DNA from 2 places in the Brevibacillus gelatini genome. Region 1 is predicted to be linked to the other one. Evidence: a T-box and tRNA genes for the amino acid it is inferred to sense, from the RefSeq annotation. Region 1 holds a T-box; the other holds one or more tRNA genes.
What was found. The T-box of region 1 lies ahead of leuS (leucine--tRNA ligase). A T-box ahead of a tRNA ligase gene usually reads a tRNA of that ligase, here a tRNA-Leu.

Region 1 (7,765 bases):
AACGCAGCGCAAAGCGGCGTCAGCCTCTGCGAATTCGGCGAGAGGGTCGATGAGGAACAGCGCGATTTTATCCGCAATCTGTTTGCCCACATCAGCACGCCTGTCGAGATTACCGAGCCTTTCTTGCGCATCACTTCCGATATTGCCAGCTGCGGCCCTGCTTTTTTGAGCTATATTTTGCAGCAAATGATTCAGGATGCCGCGGAAGAGACGGGCATCTCCACAGAAGCGGCTACGTACTTGACCGCGCAGATGCTGATCGGCGTAGCGGATCTGTTGCGCCAGGAAAAATTCACGCTCCCCTCCCTGCAGCAGCGTGTCTGCGTCCCCGGAGGAATTACCGGCGAAGGACTGATTCCTTTGCAAGACAAGGTACCCGGCATTTTTAGGGAAGTTTTCCGGCGCACGCGCGCGAAGTTTGCCGAGGATCAGGAGTTGCTTGACCGTTATTTGAACGAACAGCCGCTGTAGCAGCGGGGCCACCAAAACGCAAACATAGCAAAAAGGAGCGGAAACCTGTTCCCTACGAACAGGCTCCACTCCTTTTTGCTTTCCCCTCACCTACGCTCGCCTTCAGCCGATAACGACGTGTTGGTGGGGATCAATTGGCGACCCCGTGTCTCTGACCCGACTATCGAACCACAATGTTAACCAGTTTGCCAGGAACGGCGATGATTTTGACGATTGACTTGCCTTCGATCAGTTCTTTGATCTGCTCGTTGGCAAGAGCCAGCTCCTCCATTTGTTCCTTGGTCGCGTCGGAGGCGATCAGTGCCTTTTCCTTGTTTTTGCCGTTGATCTGGATGACGATTTCCACTTCGTCGTCGACCAGCTTCGATTCATCGTAAGTTGGCCATGGCTCGTACGCGATTGTTTCCTTGTGGCCGAGCTTTTCCCACAGCTCTTCACCCAAGTGCGGAGCGATCGGGGAGAGCATTTTCACGAAGTCTTCCATGTATTTTTTCGGCAGGACGTCAGCTTTGTACGCTTCGTTGACGAATACCATCAGTTGGGAGATACCTGTGTTGAAACGCAGGCCCTCGTAGTCTTCCGTCACTTTTTTCACGGTTTGATGGTAGACGCGCTCCATGCTGTTCGGTTTTGTCGTATCGACGATTTTCGGGTTCAGCTCGCCATTGTCCTGCACGAACAGGCGGTATACGCGGTCCAGGAAGCGGCGCGCGCCATCGAGACCTTTTGTCGACCAGGCGATGGATGCGTCCAGCGGCCCCATGAACATTTCGTACAGGCGAAGTGTGTCTGCACCATGGCTGTCGATAATATCGTCCGGATTGACGACGTTGCCTTTGGATTTGCTCATTTTTTCGTTGTTTTCACCAAGGATCATGCCTTGGTTAAACAGCTTCTGGAACGGTTCCTTCGTTGGCACGACGCCGATGTCGTACAGGAATTTGTGCCAGAAGCGGGCGTAGAGCAAGTGCAATACGGCGTGCTCCGCACCGCCGATGTAGATGTCGACTGGCAGCCATTCTTTCAGCTTTTCCGGATCGGCCAACGCTTTGTCGTTGTGCGGATCGATAAAGCGCAGGAAGTACCAGCAGCTGCCCGCCCATTGCGGCATGGTGTTGGTTTCACGACGCGCTTTCATGCCTGTTTCCGGATCGACGGTGTTCAGCCAGTCGGTGATGTTGGCCAGTGGCGATTCGCCTGTGCCGGACGGCTTGATTTCTTTTGTTTTTGGCAGCATGATCGGCAATTCGGACTCCGGTACGGTTTTCATCGTGCCGTCTTCCAGATGCAGGATCGGAATTGGCTCGCCCCAGTAGCGTTGACGGCTGAACAGCCAGTCGCGCAGACGGTAGGTCACTTTGCGCTGTCCTTTTCCTTCTGCTTCCAGCCATTCGATCATTTTGTTGATCGCCTGTTCCTTGTTCAGGCCGTCGAGCATACCGGAGTTGATGTGCTCTCCGTCGCCTGTGTACGCTTCCTTGGAGATGTCTCCACCTGCAATGACCGCTTTGATTGGCAGGTCAAACGTTTTGGCGAACTCGTAGTCGCGCTCATCGTGCGCCGGTACCGCCATGATCGAGCCTGTTCCGTAGCTAATCAGCACGTAATCGGCGATCCAGATCGGCAGACGCTCGCCGTTTACCGGGTTGATCGCATAGGCACCTGTGAATACCCCTGTCTTTTCCTTCGCCAGGTCGGTACGCTCCAGATCGCTTTTGCGCTTGGTCTGCTCCAGGTACGCTTCCACTGCTGCTTTCTGTTCAGGCGTCGTAATTTTTTGCACCAGCTTGTGCTCGGGCGCGAGTACCGTGTAGGTTGCCCCGTAGAGCGTATCCGGGCGGGTCGTGAAGACAGTGAAGGTTTCGTCGTGTCCATCAATGGCAAACGTAACTTCTGCCCCTTCGGAACGGCCGATCCAGTTGCGCTGCATTTCCTTGATGCTCTCCGGCCAGTCCAGCTCTTCCAGGTCTTCGAGCAGTCTTTCCGCATACGCGGTAATTTTCAATACCCATTGTTTCATCGGACGGCGTTCGACCGGGTGGCCGCCGCGCTCGCTTTTGCCGTCAATGACTTCTTCGTTGGCCAGTACGGTTCCCAGCGCCGGGCACCAGTTCACGGCTACTTCGTCAACGTAGGCCAGACCGTGCTCATACAGCTTCGTAAAAATCCACTGGGTCCATTTGTAGTAGTTTGGATCGGTCGTGTTGATTTCTCTGTCCCAGTCGTAGGAGAAGCCGAGCGACTTGATTTGGCGGCGGAACGTGTTGATGTTTTTCTCCGTAAACTCCGCAGGGTCATTCCCCGTATCGAGCGCGTACTGTTCGGCTGGCAAGCCAAACGCATCCCAGCCCATTGGATGGAGCACGTTGTACCCTTGCATCCGCTTCATGCGGGACAAAATATCCGTAGCCGTATAGCCTTCCGGGTGTCCGACGTGCAGCCCGGCACCGGAAGGATACGGGAACATATCGAGTGCGTAAAACTTTTTCTTGTTCGGGTCCTCAGAAGTTTTGAATGTCTTGTTTTGCTCCCAGTATTGTTGCCACTTTTTTTCAATTTCACGATGACTGAAAACCATGTAGAGCACTCCCATCTTGAAATAGGTAAAAATGAAAACCTGGCTTTGCCAAGCTGTTGCCGTATGTTGCGTTCGCGAACTACTTTTCGAGCGCATCCGAAACTTGGCTGCGCAAACCGATTGACGCAGCCTTTGTGGCCCTTATACCAGATCCGATTCCGTCAATTTTGGTCCAGTACAAAGAAAAACCCCACGTCCCCAGCCGTTCTACGAAAGGGACGAGAGGTTTGTTGATCTTCCCGCGGTACCACCCAGATTGGCGAATGCAAAAGCATTCACCCACTTGAAATCCGTAACGGGGATGAGCCGCCTGCCCTTACACAGCCATGTGCACATGGCCTTCGGGGCAAGTGCTGGGAGGCGAGTTCAGATCGTCCCGGGTTGACTTGCACCTGCCGTCAACTCTCTGCATGCGCGGGGCATATTCCTACTATTCCTCTTAAGCGCGTCGAAATTTGCAGTTATAACGCCATTATAGTCAATATAAACCAACCGTGTCAAACCCTACGGCTTGCGAGCAGCAAAAAACAGGCGTTCGCTCGTTTCCTTCGGCGGCAAATCCGAATAGTCTGCCGAAATTGCGATGTCCGTGAATCCCGCGTCTTTCAGCCAACGCATCAGTTGAACCGGCTGGTAGGCTCTCTGCCAATGCTCCTCTTCCAGCCGCTCGTACAAGCCGTTTGGCTGGCGGACGAAAAAGGTGAGCTGGTGCTCGACTTCCAGGCGCAGCGGATCGCAAAAACATTGCCAAATGTACGAAACCTCATCGTCTACGTAGGTGAATGTCTCGTCGCCGAAAATATGCAGCATTTTGTACGGGCTGTGCACGTCAAACAAAAAGCTTCCCCCGGGGGCAAGGTGAGCGAAGACGCGCCGAAATGTCTCCTGCACGTCCGCTTCTTCCGTCAGGTAGCTGAGGGAGTCGCACAAGGAAATGACCGCGTCCGCCTCCGACAAGGAAAGCTCGCGCATATCCTGCTCGACCCATGCCACCTCTACCTGCTCCTGCCGCATTTTGTCGTAGGCAATCGCCAGCATCTCGGCTGACAGATCGACGCCTGTGACGCGATAGCCCCGTTTGGCCAGCGGAATCGCAATCGTTCCTGTCCCGCAGCCAAGATCAATGACTCGCTTGGGCACCTTTCCCTTTTGCCAGGTGCGCTCAACCCAGTCCAGCCATTGATCGTAGGGGGTGTCTGCCATGAGCCTGTCGTAGACTGCGGCCATGTGCGTGTACGCCATGTGTCTTACCCTTGCGCAGCGAAGGATACTTCTTCGGCATCCTTCCACAGGCGCTCCAGGTTGTAAAACTCGCGATCTTCGCGGTGGAAGACGTGCATCACGATGTCGCCCAGGTCGATGAGCACCCAGCGTCCTTCATCCGCGCCTTCGATGCCGCGGACATCAAAGCCGTTTTTATGGGCTTGATCGCGAATTTCGCGCACGATCGCCTGTACTTGCCGCTCGTTGTTTCCGTGGCAAATCATGAAGTAGTCCGCAATCACGGAAAGCTTGCTGATGTCCAGCACCTTCAGATTTTCGGCCTTTTTCTCTTCCGCTGCCTTCACTACCAGGCGAGCCAACTCTTCTACTGTTTTAACCATCAAAACCCTCCTTCTTTCCCTTTGCGGGATACCAGATCGTTATAGGCGATAAGCGTCAACGGGTACACCGTCTTCTGCTTTTCTATCAAAAACTGGATCGTGCCGCCCAAAGCAAGGGCCAGGGCTGCATCGAGGTCTTTATCGGCCAGCGCGCGAATTTTCTCCACGCCGGGAAAACTGCGGTTCGGTTCAATATAGTCTGCCACACAAACGACTTTTTCTAACAGGGACATCCCTGCGCGCCCTGTCGTATGGTAGCGAACGGCTTGCAAAATGTCCGGGTCCGTCACGCCCAGGTCGTACTGAATGACGATTGCCCCGGCAAAGGCGTGCCACAGCTCTTTTTCCCCTTCCAAAAGCTCTGTCGGCATATCGTGGCGAACGAGAATTTCGAACATTTTCTCCACGGGCCAGCATTTGCAGTAATCGTGCAAAAGTCCGGCTAGCTCGGCTTTTGCCGGGTCAGCGCCGTAACGCTCGGCAAGCTCGCGGGCAGACCGGGCGACCCCCAGCGTGTGCTGGTAGCGCTTCTCGTGCATTTGCGCCCGGATGCGCGCAAGCAGTTCCTCCCGATTAGACAAAAGTATCATAGATTCGGTTCTCCTTTATATAACGCTCGACAGCATCTGGTACCAGATAGCGGATGCTTTTGCCCGCCGCCGCCTTTTCACGGATTAGCGTGGATGAGATGTCCCAGACCGGCATCTCCACGAAGGTGACGTACTCGCACGCCTCCCGCTCCAGCTCCGTACCCGGTCTTGCCAGACCTATAAAGCGTACCATACGGATCAGCTGCGAAAACTGGTACCATTTGGGCAAGATTTTGACCATATCTCCCCCAATGATAAAAGAAAACTGAAAATCAGGAAACTGCTCTGTGAGCTGAACCATCGTATCGTACGTGTATGAGCGGCCTTTTCTGGTCAGCTCGATCTCCGTTACGCGAAACGACTCGTGATCGGCGATGGCGAGCTGAACCATTTTCAGGCGGTGGTGCGCCTCTGTCAGCCCTTCCCGGCTCTTGTGCGGCGGAATGTACGTCGGCATAAACCAGACCTCGTCAAGTCCGGCCTGCTCTCTGGCCTGTTCCGCCGCGAGCAAATGGCCACAATGGATAGGGTCAAACGTGCCGCCCATGATTCCGACTTTTTTGCGTGCGTCCTTCATGGCGTTCGATCACTTACGGCAGCTGGATCGTCTTGTGCTCCCGGGACTCTTTGTACAAGACGACCGTATGGCCAATCAGCTGCACCAGCTCGGCCCCCGCACCTGCTGCCAGTTCTTCTGCTACTTCATGCTTGTCGTCGGTGTTGTTTTGCAAAATCGAGACTTTAATCAGCTCGCGCACTTCCAGCGCTTCCTTGATCTGGTTAATCATATTTTCGTTAACGCCGCCTTTTCCTACCTGGAAAATCGGCGTGAGATGATGGGCTTCTGCGCGCAAAAAGCGCTTTTGCTTGCCGGTCAACATCGGCATGCCTCCTTTTCATTCCTCAATCATGATCGATCAGACTGTTTTTGTCAGTTGCTGCAAGACGACCTCGCGCATGACTTCCGTCGGCGCAGCGATTCCCGTCCACAGCTCAAAAGCTAGAGCGCCCTGGTTTACAAACATGCCGACGCCGGAGTGAACAGTCGCTCCGATTGCCTTCGCTTCCCGGAGCAGTCTCGTCTCCAGCGGGTTGTAAATCAGGTCGCTGACAACCAGTCCGGAGTGTAGCCAGTCGGCTGGCACCGGGGTGTCCTGCACGTTTGGCAGCATCCCGATGGAAGTCGTATTAATCAAAAGCGAAGAGTCTGCAATTGCGTCTTTTTCTTCGCCCTGCTCGACGATTCGCGTCGGAACGATTGTGCCTACATGCTCGGCGAGCACGGCGGCCCTTTCCCGCGAACGATTGATGATGCGGATTTCCTTCACGCCTTTTTCGGCGAGTGTAAACGCAACGGCACGGGCAGCACCGCCCGCGCCCATCATGGTGACAGTTTGCTTGTCCAGCACGATTCCCGTCTCTTCCACAAGGGAGCGGACGTAGCCCATGCCATCTGTATTGTAACCGATCAGCCTGCCATCTTTGCTCACCACGGTATTGACGGCGCCGATTCGCTTCGCCAGCGGATCAATCTCATCAAGCATCGGCATGATTGCGACCTTGTGCGGGATCGTCACGTTAATCCCGCGAAGCCCCAATGCGCGAATCCCCGCTACCGCGTCCTCCAGCGCTTCCGGTTCGACGTCGAAAGCCGAGTAGGCAAAATCGAGCCCGGTCTCGGCAAAAGCGGCATTGTGCATCATCGGAGACTGAGAATGGGATACCGGATGTCCAAACAGGCCGACCAACTGTGTTTTGCTTGTAATCATGGAGCTTTTCCTCCCCCGTAGGTTCTCTCTACAGCATATGGCGCAAAACAAAGGACGCCATCATGCACGTCGCCCGCAAAAGGCTAGATCAGTCCTCTGCGCATGCCTACGCTTACCCCTTTTGGCGCGTGAACGACGACGTTCGCTTCGTACTTGCCTTGAAGTGTCACCCAGCCCAAGCCTGAAATGACAATATCCGTAGAGAATTGCGACTGCTTGACCTTGAACGAATGCTTCACAAACGGCGGCAATGCTTTTGCCGCTTCCTCCCCGGTAGGTGGCACGAGCAGTGTGCCGTGATGCTTTTGCTGCACCTCGTCCGCCTTTTCCAGCTTCGTGCGATGGATGTACAGGTCGTTGTCGACGTAGATGACGAACGGCTGCTTCGGCCCGCGCACAAAATCGATGCGGGCAAGTCCGCCCAAAAACAGCGATTGTCCGTCCTCAAGCTGATACACCTTGGAGTTGATCCGGCTCTTCGGAGTAATTTTCCGCAGATCGGCCGGAGAGATCATATGCCCGATCTGATCGCGGTTAATAATGCCAGGCGTATCATAAATGGAGCGTCCGTCTTCCAGCGGAATTTCAATTTTGTCGAGTGTCGTGCCAGGGAACGGCGAGGTCGTAATCATCAGCTCTGCCGCTCCGTAGTCGTGCAGGATGCGGTTAATCATCGTCGATTTGCCGACGTTGGTCACGCCGACAATGTACACATCGCGTCCTTTGCGCAGTTCTCCGATCCGTTTGAGCAGT
Region 2 (7,765 bases), 1.8 Mb from region 1:
TCGGTCTGTCGCTCATTCCGGTGGCGATGAACAATGCCGCTGGCGGCCAGGGAATGCCGGACTTCGGTTCGCCGCGCAACCTGCTGCTCGCTCTCGGAACATTGGCGATCATTTTGTTTATCAATCGCTTCTTTAGCGGATTTATTCGCGCGATCTCCGTCTTGCTCGGCCTTGTCGCAGGAACAGTGATCGCCTACATGATGGGGATGGTCAGCTTCGCCAACGTGGCGGAAGCTTCCTGGTTCAGCGTAGTCGAGCCGTTTTACTTCGGCACGCCGCAATTTTCCATCGTGGCCATCGTGACCATGATTTTGGTCAACATCATTAGTATGGCGGAGTCGACTGGCGTTTATTTTGCCCTCGGCAAAGTAACCGAGACAAACGTAACGGACAAAGATGTGGTCAAAGGCTTGCGCGGCGAAGGCGTTGCGATTGTCCTGGGAGGCATTTTCAATGCGTTCCCGTATACGGCCTTTTCGCAAAACGTTGGGCTGGTTTCCCTGACAGGCATCAAAACCCGCGACGTCATGATCGGCGCTGGCGGTCTGCTGGTTGTCCTTGGCCTTTTGCCCAAGCTGGCGGCGCTGACGACAGTGATTCCCAACGCCGTATTGGGCGGTGCGATGATCGCCATGTTCGGAATGGTTGTCGCTTCCGGGATCAATATTTTGTCGCAGGTCGACCTTCGCCAAAATGAAAATCTGTTGATCGCCGCTTGCAGTATCGCCGTTGGCCTTGGCTCTGCGGCTGTGCCCAGCATGTTTGACCAGTTGCCGACCATGGTGAAAATGCTGCTGCAAAACGGCATCGTGACAGGCTCGCTGACAGCGGTCGTCCTGAACATTTTGCTGGTGCATACGAATAAAAAAGTCAACCAGGCTGCCGTTCCAAGCCCGATTTCGGAAGCATCCTGATTGACCTGAAAACCGCCATTCTCTCGCGAAATGCAGAGGATGGCGGTTTTTTCCTTGCTGATAAAAAAGGCTCGCCCAAGGTTGGCAAGCGTCCAGTGGTCTTGGCCAAGTCGGACATAGGATGCTATGTACGAAATCACTTGGGGAGGACAGATGCGTGTATGGCTACCTTTCAGGAAGCGTTGCGAGCCAAGAATCACCTGGTGAAGCGCTGGAAGCGCATGCCCGACGTCATGGGGATCGGGGTTGGATATGTAAACGGCAGGAACAACAAAAAAGGGGCCTGTGTCGTATTGTACACGCTGGACGCCAGTGCGGCCGCGAAAAAAGGCTGTCCGAGCTGCGTTGCGTTAAAACGCAAAAAAGGCGGGAAAAATCCCAAAATCACCTCGCGCGTCGCCGTTCCCGTGAGGACGATCACCTCCGGCAGATGCAGCAGCCATCAAAAGCTGAAGTCAGCTGCCAACTATCGCCGGAGAATCCGTCCGGTCGTAGCGGGCGTAAGCGTCGGATACCCCGGAGCTGCGGGGACGGCGGGCCTGATCGTTACAGGAGCGATCCGCCGCGCCCAGCGCTTTTTGTTGAGCAACAACCACGTCCTGAACCGGAACAACTCTGCTGGCTACTCCGAAACGATCCAGCCGGGAGGGGCGGACGGCGGGCGTTCCGGGCGCGATCGGATTGGACAACTATACCGATTCGTCCGGCTGCGAAAAAATGCACTGAATGAGATGGATGCCGCGCTCAGCATTCCCACCTCGAATGATTTGCTCGCTCCGCGCTATGCGAAAATCGGCACCATTCCGGGTTACGTCCGTTCCTACGCAATCGGGAGCAGGATGAAAAAGGTCGGCCGCACGACGGGCTTTGTCACGGGGGTCGTGGAATCGACACATACGGACATCAAGGTCGATTACGGCGACTACGGCGGTCTGGGAACGATCCGCTTCCGCAACCAGACGGTCATCCGCAGCGACACCCCGATTTCGTTGCCGGGCGACTCCGGCTCTGTCTGGCTGACGGCAAACAATTACGCTGCCGCCGTCAATTTTGCAGGCTCCGCCGATGGCAAGCTGTCGATTGCGTTTCCAATCCACCGGGCGATGCGCGCCTTTGGGGTGCGTGTAGCACAGCCGACTACGTCCCTTTCCAAAAAACGGGGCAAGCGCCGCAGACGGCGAAACGCCAGGAAGTGATCGGCAGCTCGGAAGCGAGGTCGTCCAGACAGGCGAGCACTTCGTCCGCTGCGTTCTCAATCGAAAAACGTCATATGCGTTTTCTCTTCCCGGTAGTAAGCCAGGCGATCCTGCAGTGTGCCCGTGTGCAGCTCGAACTTGTGCCCGTCGGGGTCTGTAAAATAGATCGAGCGTTTGTCCCGCTCGTCGCGCTCGCGGCCGGGGAGGATGTAAACGCCGTGCTGCTCCAGATGGCGCTTCCAGTCGTCAAAGTCTTCTTCGGCAACGGAGAAGGCGAGGTGCGTGTAGGACAAGGCGATTTCGTTGCGAGGGATGTCGCGCTCTTCGTTCAAGGCCAGCCAATAGCCGTTCCAGTCGAAGTAGGCCAGCTTTCTGCCGCGAACCAGCGGCTTTGCGCCGAGGACATCCCGGTAAAAACAAAAAGAACGCTCCAGATCGGAAACGGAAAACAGCATGTGATTCAGCCCTTTCAGCGGCTGCATGGCCATTGCCCCTTTCGCTTTTTTCTGACGTGACGAGATTATTGTACGTCATCGGTGCGACCGGCTGCCATGGCAAAACAGCCGCAAAAAAACAGGCATCCCGCAGGAAACGGTTTGCCTGTTTTTCATTTTCGCGGATCCGTTTCGTATTGTTACGACTGGCCTTGCTGCTGCGATTGCGCCTGTGTTTGCAGTGTGGACTGAACCTGCGACACCATCGTTTGCGCCTGGGCAATTTCCTGCGAAGCCTGCTTCAGCGCTTCTTCGGCGAGCTGCGGATTGGCAGCCGACTGCTCGATGGCTTGCGTAATCATATTTTTCGCGAGTGTGGTTGCCACTTCGGCTTTTTTCAGCGTATCGGTGTTGATCTGTGTTGGCATATCGTTTTCCTCCTTGCGAAAAAAATTGGTTTGACACACACCGTCATAATTTCTCCCGTTTTGCCGCGATTATGCATGCAAAGTCATCGGCCCAACCGTTTGCGGCGAGGGCTGCATACTTTTGTAGGAGGGGAGGAATGCGTGATGAAGAAAAAGTGGGTAGGGGTCGTCAGGCAGGTAGAGCAGGCGTTCTGGACCATTGTTTTTTCGGCGCAGCGGCGTGTAGGGGAACGGGGAAAAATTTTACCCAGGCGGTTCAATTCAAAAGCGAAAATTCGCCGTTTTTTGACCAGGTTCATGACGCCTTGCCTCGCGAGTCGTGTCATCGGCAACCTCGATCTGAGACGGGTCAACGGGAGGCTGGCTGTTCCGGTAGGAGACGGAATCGGTGCGCCGCCAATCGTCAAGGCGCAAATCCTGAAAAAAAGCGGAAAATGCGTGACGCTTGCTGTCTGGTTTCAATTTGACCGGAGCGATCGCTTTTTTAACGTCTACCAGTTAAAAAAGCTGCCGGATGGACGCTGGATCGTGGCGGGACGGCATCCGTTGGACTATCCGTTCAGTCGGCCTGGACACCTCTTTCGGACCGTGCCCGGCTGTTGCTCGCCTTGTGTGCGGGGCTGCAAGCAGGTGAGCAGGAGAGTCCGACGCAGGTGAACGGGGGAGAATTTTTTGACGGGAAATGGTAACATTTTGCGCCTGACTTCGTTTGTAGGTATGGGAGGTGGGAGATGAAGGCACAACTTTGGAGCGAATGGTTCGCCGAATATCAGCAGCCGTTGTACCGCTATTTGTACCGGATGTGCGGTTCGCGCGAAGTAGCCGAGGAGCTGTTGCAGGAGACGTTTTACCGTGCCATGCTCTCCCTCTCGATTCGCGATGCCCGGCAGGCGCGGGCGTGGCTTTACAAAGTGGCGCGGCATCTGTACATCGACTGGCTGCGCAAAAAAACGTCGGAAAAAAGTATGCTGGAAAACATCCGCCGTCTGTTCAGCGCGTCCTCGCGTACGTATGAACCGGAAACGATTTATCGCCAAAAAGAGGACAAGGAGCGGGCAGAGTGGATTTTGCAGCAACTGCCGGAGCGGATGCGAACGATCCTCTACTTGCGCGAGGTCGAGGAATTTTCCTATCTGGAGCTGGCGGAGACGCTGTCCTTGAGCATCGAGCAGGTAAAAGTCACCCTGCACCGGGCACGGAAAAAGTTTCGCGAGTGGGAGAAGCGAACGGAAGGAGGAATGGACGATGGAGGATGACAAGTTGCGCGACAGGCTAGACGTGTCCGAGGTTGCCTGGGACGAGAAAAAGGCACGTCGCCTGATCTGGCGGTCGCGGTTTGCTCTGTGGAAAAATATCGCACAAACTTTGCTTGCGATCTGGTTTTTTTACACGCTTTACATGATCGTCATTCAAATCGGCTATGCGAAGCTGAACAAAGAGGACGACCTGGTCCGCTACGCTTCGACCTTGATCGAAACGCATTACGCGGGCTTGATGGTGGACAAGTCAGGGCATACTCCGGTGTCGCTGTCTCCCTGGCTGACGCAAGAGACGACATTGACGCTGTACAAGCAGCTTGGCAAGTGGGAGGAAATTGTCGGCACGGTGACGGTCAAAAAACCGCTTTGGGGCAAGCTGGAGTACGAAATCCACTACCAAAAAAAGCAGCTCGACGACCGGGACGGGACTTTTCGCTTTGCCCTGCCTTTGTCGCTGCTCGGCCAAAAGCCGCTTGACGAGCGCAAGGAGCAGGACGAGCTGTGGGAGCAGCTTGCCCATATGGAGGACGGCTACGTGGCGGAGATGGCCTTTTCTACGCTTCAGCCGTATGAGCCGATGCAACTCTACAAACTGCTGGAAAAATACGATCTGTACCTGCTGCAGATGGCGGTGTACGGAGGCGAGCTGAAAACGTTCAAGCCGACGCATACGCGCAGTGAAAGCACGGTTTACGTCCCGAACCTGGTGCTGAGGCCGGCAGTTCACTATAGCGAGGGCGGAAGCATGAGCTTGGAAAAGGCGATGAGTTTGCCCGAATCGGTAGAGGACGCCAAAAACCAGCTCATCCCTGATTTGGAGTGGATGCAGTCTTACGCGCCAGATACATTCGATGCCTATGATGAAAAACGGCTCACCTATTTGCGCGAAAAAGGAATCGTCGTCTATGGCGCCGTAGTCACAGGCCCGGTTCGCGAGCTGGAGAAGCTGCGTGCCGAGACTGGGCTTCACGAGTTTCAACTGGGCAGAATCGCTGTGTGGAACTGGTAGCTGATTTTTTGCTAATCCGATCTTGATTTTGAAGCGACTTGTCTGTATAATATTTAAGTGTTGCGGCACCTTGCAGATTTTGTCGAACAAAGTGAAGCAACAGTGTGTGAGCAAATCGGGAAGTAGCTCAGCTTGGTAGAGTACTTGGCTTGGGACCAAGGGGTCGCAGGTTCGAATCCTGTCTTCCCGACCATTTGCACACAAACGGGCCGGTATGGCGGAATTGGCAGACGCGCGCGACTCAAAATCGTGAGGGAAACCGTGGGGGTTCAAGTCCCTCTACCGGCACCAGCAATCCATACATATGGTTTTTGTTTCAAGGTGGGAAACAGCGAGCAAATCCTGTTTCTCACTTTTTTCATTTTCGGGTGCGTCTCGGAGAATAATTTACTGAAAATGGCAAAAGAAAAAGTCAACGATGAGAGTTGACTTTCTTTAGGAACCAACTATCTTCTATTGAAGCCTCATAACGATCAAAGCGATTGTAATCAGCAGAAAGAGGACAAACAAAACTCCAAACACGATTGAGGTGTTTGCAGCCTTGTTAAATCGAGCAAGATCATCCCTCCCTTTTTGATTATAGCACTAGCAAAGCTTTCGGACTAAATTTACCGGAATTTTCTTCCATTCCTTCTTCAGAAAAGCGTCAACGCGCAAACAAAAACGACACGCTCACGGCAAAAAACAGCCAGGCGTGCCTTCCTTGTTTTATGAACTTGGCTTTTTGTTGTTTTTCCAGGGCGGGTCGCCCCATTCGTGGATTTTGTTGCTGACCTTGTAAAACAGAAACGGGATCAAAAAGGCAAGCAGCGCGCCGGCAAAGGTGAGAAACGGTGGCAGTGTACCGAAAAATTTCATCATGCTGGTCACCTTCCTTCATCTAATTCCGAGCGGTTGATGGAACCGATATTTCGCAAGTACACTTTGGCTTTTACCCGGATCTCGCTCTTTTCGTACAGGCGTTGTCCGTCTTCCCAGTCGTGCTGGATCTTCTTCCAGAGCGGGTAATTTTTCTGGCGGATATGGCTGCCCAATTTGATGACATCGACTTTCATTTCCTTGTGTACTTTCTGGAGCGTATCCTGGCACATTCGCTCGATTTCTTTCGCGAACGCTCGCTCCAGTTTTTTCGTTTCTTCCTTGCTGAGAAAATCCATAAGCGAGTAGGCTTCTGCCAAAATGCCCTCGCACTCGATATGGATCGTGAAAACAAAGCGCTGCTTGTCGCGCAAATCTTGTTTGATGGTATGTTTCGTTCCCTGGATGTTCATGACGACCAAATCGTTTTTGACCTTGGCTTTTAGCAGTCCCCCGCTAATATTCCCCGTCAAAAAATTCAAGCCCTCGGTTTCCTCTTCGCCGAGAAAGCCAACTAATTGGTTGTTATTGGAAAAAACAGCGCTGCCCGCCATTTTGATTTCGTTTTTTTCGGCGCGCACCCTTGGAATGACGAAGCCGAAGGGGCTGAGCAGCTCCTCGTGAACGTCACCCATCCTGACCTGGTGAAGCATGCGCGCGTTTCGATCAATGTGTTCGCCAATCTGATTGATGTAGAGCGCAGGCAGCTTTTCCGTTTTCGGCGTGACCTCGATAATGCTTTTGGCGGGTCCTTTGGAGATCAAGACTTTGCTGCCGCGTCTGGAATCGGGATCGCGCAACAGAAAATCCATGGCGTTGGCAAAGCCGTTCTCGGAACGGGCGACATCTTCCGAGATGACGATAATCTTGAGATGCTGGTAAAACGGAGCGCGACTGGTTCGCGTAGCCAACTCGCGGGAAACTTCAAAAAGCGAATCGCCCTCCGAAGTGAGGTTGAGAAACGCCTCGTTTGCCGTGTTTTGTCCGTCGCCTGCCTGGCTGCCTGCGATCAGTCCGCCGGGGATGACAAGTTGGTGGGTGACGAGAAAGCGTTCCTTGACCTTCGGTTTTCCCGGCGACTCCTTTGTTGCCCGCTTTTCCGCCTCGTTGGTGCGGGGGACATCAATGGCGACACCAAGGACAAAGCCGCGTTCTTCAATCTGTACCTGATCCCAGCAGCCTGTGACCAGCGCTGACAGGAGAGCGATCAGACAGGGCAGAACAAAGCGTCTATTCATGGCCTTTCACCCCGCGGAATACAGCGATCACCAACAACAGGATGGGACACAGGTAAACGATAATCATCCCGTAGTACGTCACATAGTCGGCAAAGGTAAAGAAGTCAACCAGATTTTGCGGGAGCATGGCGATGAAGTAAATAATCGGCGACAGAAGCAGGATCCAGACCATTTTTTTTACGTTGCGGAACATCGACGTCAAATTGATGATCGCAATATCGAACCACACCATGCACGTATCGAAAATCGTCATGATCCAGATGGCAAAAAAGATGGATTCGACTCGTTCAAAAAACCCGCCGGGAATTTCCACTTCCTTCGCGAGATCAATTGTCGGGTACGTCAAGTTTTTCACAACCTCCGCAGAAAATACGCCGATGACGAAAATGTAGATGGTCAGGTACAGGACCACCGGGATGAACAGCCCGA

Region 2: it has a tRNA-Leu gene. The T-box ahead of leuS (leucine--tRNA ligase) is inferred to sense a tRNA for this amino acid. The anticodon was not compared.

Annotation. Positions count from the first base shown of each region.
Region 1 is NZ_CP154342.1:1,628,447-1,636,211, reverse strand. Features, by position in the region: gene comER (late competence protein ComER) at 1-471, shown strand, start outside; gene leuS (leucine--tRNA ligase) at 632-3,049, opposite strand; T-box leader at 3,261-3,502, opposite strand; gene AAFJ72_RS08090 (class I SAM-dependent DNA methyltransferase) at 3,554-4,291, opposite strand; gene rsfS (ribosome silencing factor) at 4,297-4,653, opposite strand; gene yqeK (bis(5'-nucleosyl)-tetraphosphatase (symmetrical) YqeK) at 4,653-5,243, opposite strand; gene AAFJ72_RS08075 (nicotinate-nucleotide adenylyltransferase) at 5,227-5,820, opposite strand; gene yhbY (ribosome assembly RNA-binding protein YhbY) at 5,834-6,124, opposite strand; gene AAFJ72_RS08065 (shikimate dehydrogenase) at 6,161-7,012, opposite strand; gene yqeH (ribosome biogenesis GTPase YqeH) at 7,096-7,765, opposite strand, start outside.
Region 2 is NZ_CP154342.1:3,417,206-3,424,970, reverse strand. Features, by position in the region: gene AAFJ72_RS16545 (nucleobase:cation symporter-2 family protein) at 1-914, shown strand, start outside; gene AAFJ72_RS16540 (hypothetical protein) at 1,076-2,110, shown strand; gene fosB (metallothiol transferase FosB) at 2,167-2,592, opposite strand; gene AAFJ72_RS16530 (hypothetical protein) at 2,745-2,972, opposite strand; gene AAFJ72_RS16525 (hypothetical protein) at 3,117-3,629, shown strand; gene AAFJ72_RS16520 (RNA polymerase sigma factor) at 3,704-4,228, shown strand; gene AAFJ72_RS16515 (anti sigma factor C-terminal domain-containing protein) at 4,218-5,240, shown strand; tRNA gene AAFJ72_RS16510 (tRNA-Pro) at 5,357-5,433, shown strand; tRNA gene AAFJ72_RS16505 (tRNA-Leu) at 5,449-5,531, shown strand; gene AAFJ72_RS16500 (hypothetical protein) at 5,949-6,101, opposite strand; gene AAFJ72_RS16495 (Ger(x)C family spore germination protein) at 6,107-7,336, opposite strand; gene AAFJ72_RS16490 (GerAB/ArcD/ProY family transporter) at 7,329-7,765, opposite strand, start outside.